2 regions of the Lentibacillus sp. genome follow, and region 2 is predicted to be linked to the other one. Evidence: predicted binding sites of a transcription regulator. Region 2 holds the regulator's gene; the other holds the start of a gene.
The links. Region 2 encodes Rex, which represses fermentation and respiration genes when NADH is low (regulators of the CRP and FNR family bind a similar motif). Its sites were predicted from a motif close to TTGTGAAATATTTCACAA; they were not measured.
Positions count from the first base shown of each region.

Region 1: a site for Rex is predicted at 1,935-1,952, ahead of qoxA (cytochrome aa3 quinol oxidase subunit II). Genes of this name have one in related genera too.

Region 1 is NZ_DATGTT010000067.1:1,050-5,486, reverse strand. It holds gene qoxB (cytochrome aa3 quinol oxidase subunit I) at 1-889, opposite strand, end outside; gene qoxA (cytochrome aa3 quinol oxidase subunit II) at 889-1,836, opposite strand; gene VK097_RS12370 (ABC transporter permease) at 2,453-3,148, opposite strand; gene VK097_RS12365 (ABC transporter ATP-binding protein) at 3,148-3,996, opposite strand; gene VK097_RS12360 (LytTR family transcriptional regulator DNA-binding domain-containing protein) at 4,163-4,437, opposite strand, start outside.
Region 2 is NZ_DATGTT010000009.1:503-4,939, forward strand. It holds gene VK097_RS01295 (MDR family MFS transporter) at 1-1,121, opposite strand, end outside; gene VK097_RS01300 (redox-sensing transcriptional repressor Rex) at 1,205-1,843, opposite strand; gene moaC (cyclic pyranopterin monophosphate synthase MoaC) at 1,845-2,339, opposite strand; gene VK097_RS01310 (ABC-F family ATP-binding cassette domain-containing protein) at 2,553-4,437, shown strand, end outside.

The sequences.
Region 1 (4,437 bases), on a different contig from region 2:
CAATCACTTCGGAAAATATACCGAATGCTGGAAGTATTACAATATAGACTTCAGGATGACCCCACATCCAGAAGAGGTTTGCCCACATCATCGGCAAGCCTTCACCAGTGACTGTAAAGATTTGCGAGCCGAAAATCCGGTCAATCGTCAATAAAGCCAGAGCGATTGTCAGAATCGGGAAGGCAAATACGATAATGAATGATGTAATCAGTGTTGACCAGGAAAAAATGGGCATTTTAAAGAACCCCATACCCGGAGCGCGCATCTTGACGATCGTCGTTATTAAGTTGATGCCTGTTGCCAGTGTTCCAATCCCTGACAGCTGCAGCCCGAGCAGGTAAAAGTTTTGTCCCGGCCCAGGACTCATGGCCGCTCCGGCAAGCGGTGTATAACTGGTCCACCCGGCATCCGGCGCACCGCCGATGACGAATGAAACGTTGAATAACATCGCACCGAAGAAAAACGACCAGAAACTCATGGCGTTCACATACGGAAATGCGAAATCACGGGCGCCAATCTGAAGCGGCACGACAATGTTCATCAGACCGATCAGAAACGGCATTGCCATGAAGAAGATCATGATCGTACCGTGTGTTGTAAAGATTTCATTATAATGTTGTGCGTCCAAAAAATTCATATTCGGAAAAGCGAGTTGTGTCCGCATCATCAATGCGTCCGTACCAGCGCGGAACAACATCGCAAGCGCACTTAAGATATACATAATACCAATCTTTTTATGATCGACGGTTGTCAGCCATTCGCGCCAGAGCCATCCCCATTTTTTAAAATAGGTTAACAGAAAGATAATGGCACCTGATACGAGTGCGATGGCAACCATCCCTGCATAAATAAGAGGCTCGCCTGTAACGAAAAATTCATCCAATTGCATTATTGTCCACCTTCTTTCTCAGACGGTCCATGATTATGGTTCTTGCCATTTTTTAGCTCTAGCTGTTCGGCGAAGTCAGTCCGGTGCCGGTTAATGGAATAATCTCTGCCATCATTTGAGCCATGGTGAACCCACTCAAGGTGCGTTGATGAAAATTCCATCTTATTCACAAGCCCGGGTTTCAGCAGTGAATCATATTTGTCCTGTGTCAATTCAGGTGCTGAGTTTTTTGTTGACTTTGCCCAATCCTGGAAGTCACTGCTGCTTTCGGCATGGACTTTGAATGTTTGTTCAGCAAAGCCTTCACCGTTAAAGTTGGAATTACGGCCCTGGAACACACCTGTTTCATCAGCCTGCAAGAAGAGTGTGGTCTCCATGCCGGGCATATTGTACTTTTGACCGCCTAACGCGGGAATCCACAGGGCAGTCATCGCATCAGCCGAGGATAAGCGGAATTCAATAGCACGGTCCGTCGGGATATGCAAGTAATTGACTGTCTCAATCCCTTGCTCCGGATAACTGAAAAACCATTTCCAATCCGCAGTCGTAGCATAAATGACGAGCGGCTCCTTTTCCGATGACACAGGTGGTTTTTCCAGATCAAATAATGTTGAAATGGTTGGTATGGCCAGTGCGGTAACAATCATAACCGGGATAATGGTCCAGACGGTTTCAAGTTTCAGATTACCGTGAAGATCCGGCTTATATTCTGCTTTCCGGTTGGATTTGTCACGATATTTCACGACCATAATGGTGAATAGGGTGAATACGATAACCACTATACCCATCATGAATGTCAGTGCATATAGAATCAGGTCTTTCTGGCTTTCGCCTACCGGACCTTTTGGATCCATGACTGTTAACTCGCTGCACCCGCTGAGCAATAACAGAAGTCCGGTAAATAGAGGAAGAAGCCACTTATTATGACGCTGCTGTGTATATCTCATGAGCGAACACCTCTAACTTCAAAGCTATTAATTATGCTATTGACGCTGGTTCCCTTTAAGGATGGTAATTAATCAGGTTTAACAAATTGGTCATGAAATTGTGATATTCTTTTCAAAAAATGCTCCTGTGAAAAGCGGGGTATTGTGGGCGAGAGGAAGAGCATGTTCCCTAAGTCGCGTCGTATGGGGGAGTTTCGAAATATGGGCGAGTATTCGGAAACATGTGCGCGAAAACATAAACATGAGCCGGAGAACTAAAACATGAGCGGCAAACATGTTATATCGAGGGGAACTTCTGTCTGACTGTGATAACTTCTGGCCGAAAGCTAAAAATCCGGTGCGAAGACGGGAACTTCAACTCGAAAGAGAAAACTTCAGCCGGAGAAATAAATTTTCAGCCCGAAAATAAAATCTTCTGCCCGAGAACCAAAACTTCAGCTCGAAAGCAACAACTTCAGCTCGAAAATAAAATTTTCTGCCGGAAAACCAGGACTTCTGCTCGAAAACCAAAACCTCAGCCGGAGAACAACAGCTTCCACGCGAAAATAAACCATCCGGCTCTGAATCGGGACACAAAAAACCGCATTCTCATTAGAAAATGCGGTTGGTATAGCTGTTAGTCATCTGTCATGGTCTTTTTAAAACAAACATACATAAACAGTGCTGCGCCGACCATCCAGATGGCTATAATTCCTAGGGGGAGCCAGGAGGCTGAATCGTGCAGCTCGATTGCTTGCATGATAGGAAATGTATCGGCGATTGTCATGACGATACTATCCTCGGAAAATCCGAGCTGTGCAATCATCGGTGTAAAACCAAACAAGAACATGACCGGCATCAGGTAGGCGGATGTGGCGGCAATCGATTTTGAAAACAATCCGATGCCAATGCCAAGGAACAGAAAGAACAGGAACAGCAATATTAGCCCGAGGATCGCTTTAATGTTCAGAAACGGGTCAATCCCGATGACAGCCAGCGACACTGCAAGCGATATAAAGGTTATGAGCCCGGTTACCAGACTTTTCCCGATAATGATATCCAGAAAAGAAGCTGGTGACAGAATCAGTCCACGTAATGTTTTCTTTTCATTTTCTTCAGCCATCATTGTCATCATACAGGTTGACGTTACTGCTGAAAACGTAACTCCGACTACCAAATAGATGAGTGAAATAGGGAGTTCTTCACCACCGCCCATCCGACCATAAATGAGTGCCAGCACGATCGGGATAATCGGCATCATCAAAAGCATCATATTTTTCATGAAGTCTTTTATATCTTTTTCAAAAATGGCACTTATACGCTGAACATTCATTATATCAGCTCCTTCCCGGTCACTTTTAAAAATATCTGACCAAGTGTCGGATTATCCGTGTGCATCGTTTTCACTTGTCCGTTTTCAATCAATTCCTTGATGTGGTCAGCATTGCTGCGATCATTTTCTATGACCAGTCGTTCGCCGGCAAATGTTTCCACATGAAAAGCGTGGGTGGAGTATTTGTAGCGGAGCTTATCCGGACTGTCCAGTTCTTGCAGCTTGCCTTTGTGCAAAAACGCCACACGGTCACATAACTCAGTTGCTTCCTCCATATTATGGGTTGTTAAGAAAATTGTTGTCCCGGCTTCGTTCAGTTTTTGCAGCCCGCGATGGATTTGTGCCATAGTCCCCGGATCCAATGCCGATGTTGGTTCATCAAGAAAGACAAGATCCGGTTTATGCATGAGCGCTTTTGCCAGCAAAACACGCTGCTTCATCCCTTTTGACAATTTCGAGACTGTTTTGCTCCGCTCATCTTCCAAATTAACTTCCTTGAGTATCTCATCGATATGGCCAAGCGGCGCATTGTAAAGCTTGCAGAAGAGCTTTAAATTGTCATGGACAGTCAGCCGCTCGTACAGTGAACTGTTATCGGATAATATCCCGATTCTGGATTTAAAATTGGCCGTTCCAAACCGCTCCGAGTCAATTCCAAGCACATTAGCCTCACCGGCTGTCTGTGCAAGCTCACCGGTTAAAATCTTAATGGTGGTTGTTTTGCCTGATCCGCTTGGGCCGAGCAGCCCGAAAATCTCACCCTTTTTCACATTGAAACTGACATTTTTAATAGCTTCATTTAGGCCAAACACTTTCCGTATTCCCTTTACCTCAATTGCATTTTCCAACTGTAAACCTCCCCGTATGATTCTGCATTCATCGTACGCACTTTTGCAGGCGGATGCAGTCATATTTAAACGGAATGTACCGTCAGGAGGGTGAAATGTACCCGGTTAACGATGAAATTAATCCCTGTCAAATCCCTATGTTGCCGCTGTTTATGATGAACTGTACCTATTTCAGGCTGAATTTCTCCTGGATATTCTGAATTTTGGTCCGTGACAGTGGAATGGTGGACTGCGATTTATTGTCTATTCTGATTGAGTAGGTGTTTTTCGACCATGTAATGATTTCGCGCACCTTTTGCAAATTTACGATATATGACCGGTGACAGCGGTAAAACCCATATACTTCCAATTTCTTTTCGATTTCAGCTAGTGTGGAATCCATTGCATAGGATTCGTCGTTGATGACAATCATGGCTTTTCCATCCTGACTTTCTATGTAAT
Region 2 (4,437 bases):
GGCATATTGCACATGCCAAGACCGGCACCACGGAGGCTATGCAGCACCAGGATAAACCAAAAAGATGTGGACATTGTATTAAACCCGAGCGCCAATGTGAAGCTGCCGAGAAGCAGAAGGCCAATCGGCACCACATATTTCGGTCCTTTCAAGTCCAGCAGTTTACCGCCCAATGTCATGAACAGACCACTGAGCAATGCTGAAGGGAGAAACAAGAGGCCGGTCATAATTTCGCTCATGCCGTAGACTTCCTGAATAAGAAGCGGCAAAAGGAAAATCCCCGAAAACAAGCCAATTGACGCGGTTGCTGTGACCGCAATCGAAACTGAATACGTCGGGATTTTAAAAATGGTCAGGTTAAGCAATGGCTGCTCCTGCTTCGTTTCATATTTAACAAAAACAACAACCAGCAGAACCCCGACTATGATACAGCCTATACTGATCGGCGACAACAATAGTTCCAGCGTCGAACCGCGGCCAAGTGCATACAGGATTGCACCAACCCCGCTTGTGATCAGTAAAAAGCCGACCACGTCAAATTTCAAGTCAGGATTTTTTTCCGTCGGTTTCAAATAGCGGAGACAAAACAAAGTCCCAGTAACGGCAAACGGAATGTTAAACAAAAAAAGAAAAGGCCATGCAAAGTATTCAATCACAACACCGCCGACTGTCGGACCAATCGCCGGAGCAACCATTGCAGCGACACCATAGATTCCAACAGCCATCCCCCGCTCCCTTTTCGGAAAGGCATTAAAAATCAGTGCCATTGCAATCGGCATCATCAACCCGCCGGCGGTGCCCTGAACAGCCCTGGACATAATAATCATCGGCAGATTCACTGATAAAGCCCCCATGATGGATCCTGCGGTGAAAATGAACAACCCGGTTATGTATATGCGCTTCTTGCCAAAACGGTCGCCAAGGTAACCTGTTAATGGCATTGTCATTCCCATCGAAACCATAAAAATCGTCAACAGCCAGCTGACCGCAACAGCATCCGCATCAAAAATCTCCATGAATGTCGGAAGTGTCGGATTCAGCATACTGTTATTCAAAATGACCGTAAATGTACCAAATAACACTGACATGACAACCAGCCATTTAGGATTGATTTTGCCCATCTTGACGCCTCCTGCAATTCTGCACTAAAAACCTTCTCTATTCCGACCATAAGCGATGAACATAGTGGATACAACCAAAATGATTAGGATCCTGAGTGCAGCGGATAGTGCTTTAGAAAATAAACAAGCGATTGCAATTCTGCCGCCAGATCAATATGATGGACTCGAATCGATGACGGCACCGTAATTCGTGCCGGAGTAAAGTTCAAAATTCCGGAAATACCGAAATCAACGAGTCGGTTCGTAATGGCTTGCGCTTCATCGGACGGGACTGTCAGAATAGCCACCGATACCCAGCCCATTTTTTCTTCCAAATCATCGATATGATAAACCGGCACACTGCCAATGTCTGATCCGACTTTATCGGAATCCGCGTCAAAAGCCATCACGATTTTCGTGTTATTGTTTTTCAGGAAATTGTAATGTAAAAAAGCGGTGCCAAGATTCCCCGTCCCGATCAAGGCGACTTCTGTCAGTTCATCCTGATCCAGTGTTTTCCGGAAAAAGCCCAGCAAGTATTCCACATTATAGCCATACCCTTTTTTGCCCAGTGCACCAAAATAAGAGAAGTCACGCCTAATGGTCGCTGGATCAACTTTAACCGCCTCACTCAGTTCTTTTGATGAAACACGTTTTTTGCCTTGGTGGCTCAGATTATTTAAAAAGCGGTAATATAACGGCAGCCGCTTGGCCGTCGCCTGCGGTATTTTATCTTGATCCATGTCAGTCCTCCCCGGCATCCCGGTGATAGTCACCTGATTTACCGCCAGTTTTCGTAACTAAATAGGTTGGGCCGATAATCATGCCTTTATCAAGTGCTTTACACATATCGTATACCGTCAGCGCCGTTGCGGAAGCTGCTGTCAACGCTTCCATTTCCACACCGGTCGACCCCTTTGTTTTAACCGATGCTTCAATCTGCAGTTCGTAAATATCATCTGCAATCTTCCAATCAAATGAAATATCGGTTCCCTTCAATTGCAGCGGATGACACATGGGGATCCAGTCGGAGGTGTTTTTGGCGGCCATAATCCCTGCTACTTGCGCAACCGCCAGAACGTCCCCTTTTTTCATGGTATTGGATATGATTTTTTCATAGATTTCCTTCGTCAGTTGAATGCTCGAGGCAGCTGCGGCTGTACGTTCCGTTTCCTGCTTTTCACTGATATCAACCATTCGTGCTCTGCCCTGTTCATTAAAGTGTGTGAAATCTGACATCGTTTCATCTCCATTTAGCCATTTCTATCGTCGCCCCTATTCTATCAGAAAAAAATTGATAAGTCGTGATAAAGTGAAACTTCAATCGGTGGGGGGCTTTTTCCCCACTGATTGTTAGTTGAACCAAATCGGGCATTTAGGGATTAATTTCACAATATGATTGCCCTTCCAAATTGGAATAAGGTACACTTGGATGGAATGGAGTGAACAACAATGATATTAATGCAGCTCAATGACGTATCCAAGTCATTCGGAGCCGAAGAAATACTAGCTAATATTAAACTTGAAATAAATGAAAACGACCGGATAGCGATTGTCGGCAGGAATGGCGCAGGAAAGTCAACGGTTTTAAAAATTATGGCGGAAGAGCTTACCTATGATGAGGGTGAGGTTTTCAAACCAAAAGACCTTTCCATCGGCTACTTGACCCAGCATAGCAGTCTTGAGTCGGATAAAACCATCTGGAATGAGATGATCACCGTATTTGACGGATTGCTCGCACAGCAGCGGGAACTGCGCAAATTGGAAGAAAAAATGGCCTATGCTGATTCGCTCTCCGAGGCTGATTATGATCAGCTTCTTTTGGATTATGACAGGAAACAGCAGGCTTTCGATGCAGACGGCGGCTACCGGTATGAGGCAGACATTAAGGCTGTGCTCACCGGGCTGAATTTTCAGGATTACGATTATAACTCACCAATCAACGAGTTGAGTGGCGGGCAAAAGACTCGGCTGGCGCTTGGGAAGCTGTTGTTGAAAAAACCGGATCTGTTAATCTTGGATGAACCGACGAACCATCTTGATATCGACACAATGACCTGGCTCGAAAATTACCTGGTCAGTTATCCCGGCGCCGTTACAATTGTGTCGCACGACCGCTATTTCCTTGATAAAATCGTGTCAACTGTTTATGAAATCAGCCGGCATCAGTCGAAAAAATATAATGGCAACTACAGCTATTACCTAAGGCAGCGAGCGTTAGATTATGAGAAGGCATTAAAGGAATTTGAAAAACAACAGACCGAGATCAAGCGAATGGAATTCTTCATTCAAAAGAACATTGCACGGGCCTCGACAACAAAGCGTGCCCAAAGCCGACGAAAACAGCTCGCAAAAATGGAAACACTTGATAAGCCAAAAGGTGATGAAAAATCAGCATCATTTTCATTCCGGATCAACCGTCCCAGCGGGAATGATGTGCTGAAAGTTGATCAGCTTGCTTTCCGATATGAAAACGAGGCAGTGTTTTCCAATGTAACGATGCATGTCAACCGCGGCGAACGGATTGCCCTGGTCGGGCCAAACGGTGTTGGAAAAACGACTTTATTAAAGGCAATCCTCGGACGATTACAGCCGGAAGCGGGATCGATCACAATCGGCACCAATGTCCAAATCGGGTATTATGACCAGGAACAGAAGATGCTGAATTCGGCCAAAACGGTGTTGGATGAACTGTGGGATGACTACCCGGACATCGACGAAAAGGATATCCGAACCGTATTGGGGAATTTTTTATTTTCCGGTGACGATGTTAAAAAAGTTGTCAATTCACTGAGTGGCGGCGAAAAAGCACGTCTGTCATTGTCTAAACTGATGATGCAAAATGCCAATTTGCTCGTACTGGACGAACCGACCAACCACTTGGATATTGACAGCAAAGAAGTTCTAGAAGCTGCCATGATGGACTTCCCCGGAACGATTATATTTGTATCCCATGACCGCTATTTCATCAACAAAATTGCTGATAAAGTGGTCGAAATGCAACGTGACGGAGCAACCGCCTATCTCGGGGACTATGACTACTATATCGAGAAAAAACAGGAAGAAGAAGAGATAAAAAAACTGGTTCAGGAAAAGGAAGCAATACAGACTGAGGGTCAGGGCAAGGCAAAGTTCCGGGAAGATAAGCAGCTGCAGCGCGAAAAACGCAGAAAAGAGCGCCGGATAAGTGAACTCGAAGAATCCATTGAACAGCAGGAAGCGGAACTCGCAGCCCTTGAGCAGCGAATGGCCGAACCGGAAGTGTATGAGGATCACGAAAAATCACTGGAGCTCACAAAGCAAACGAGCGAATTAAAGCAGGACATTGAACATTTAA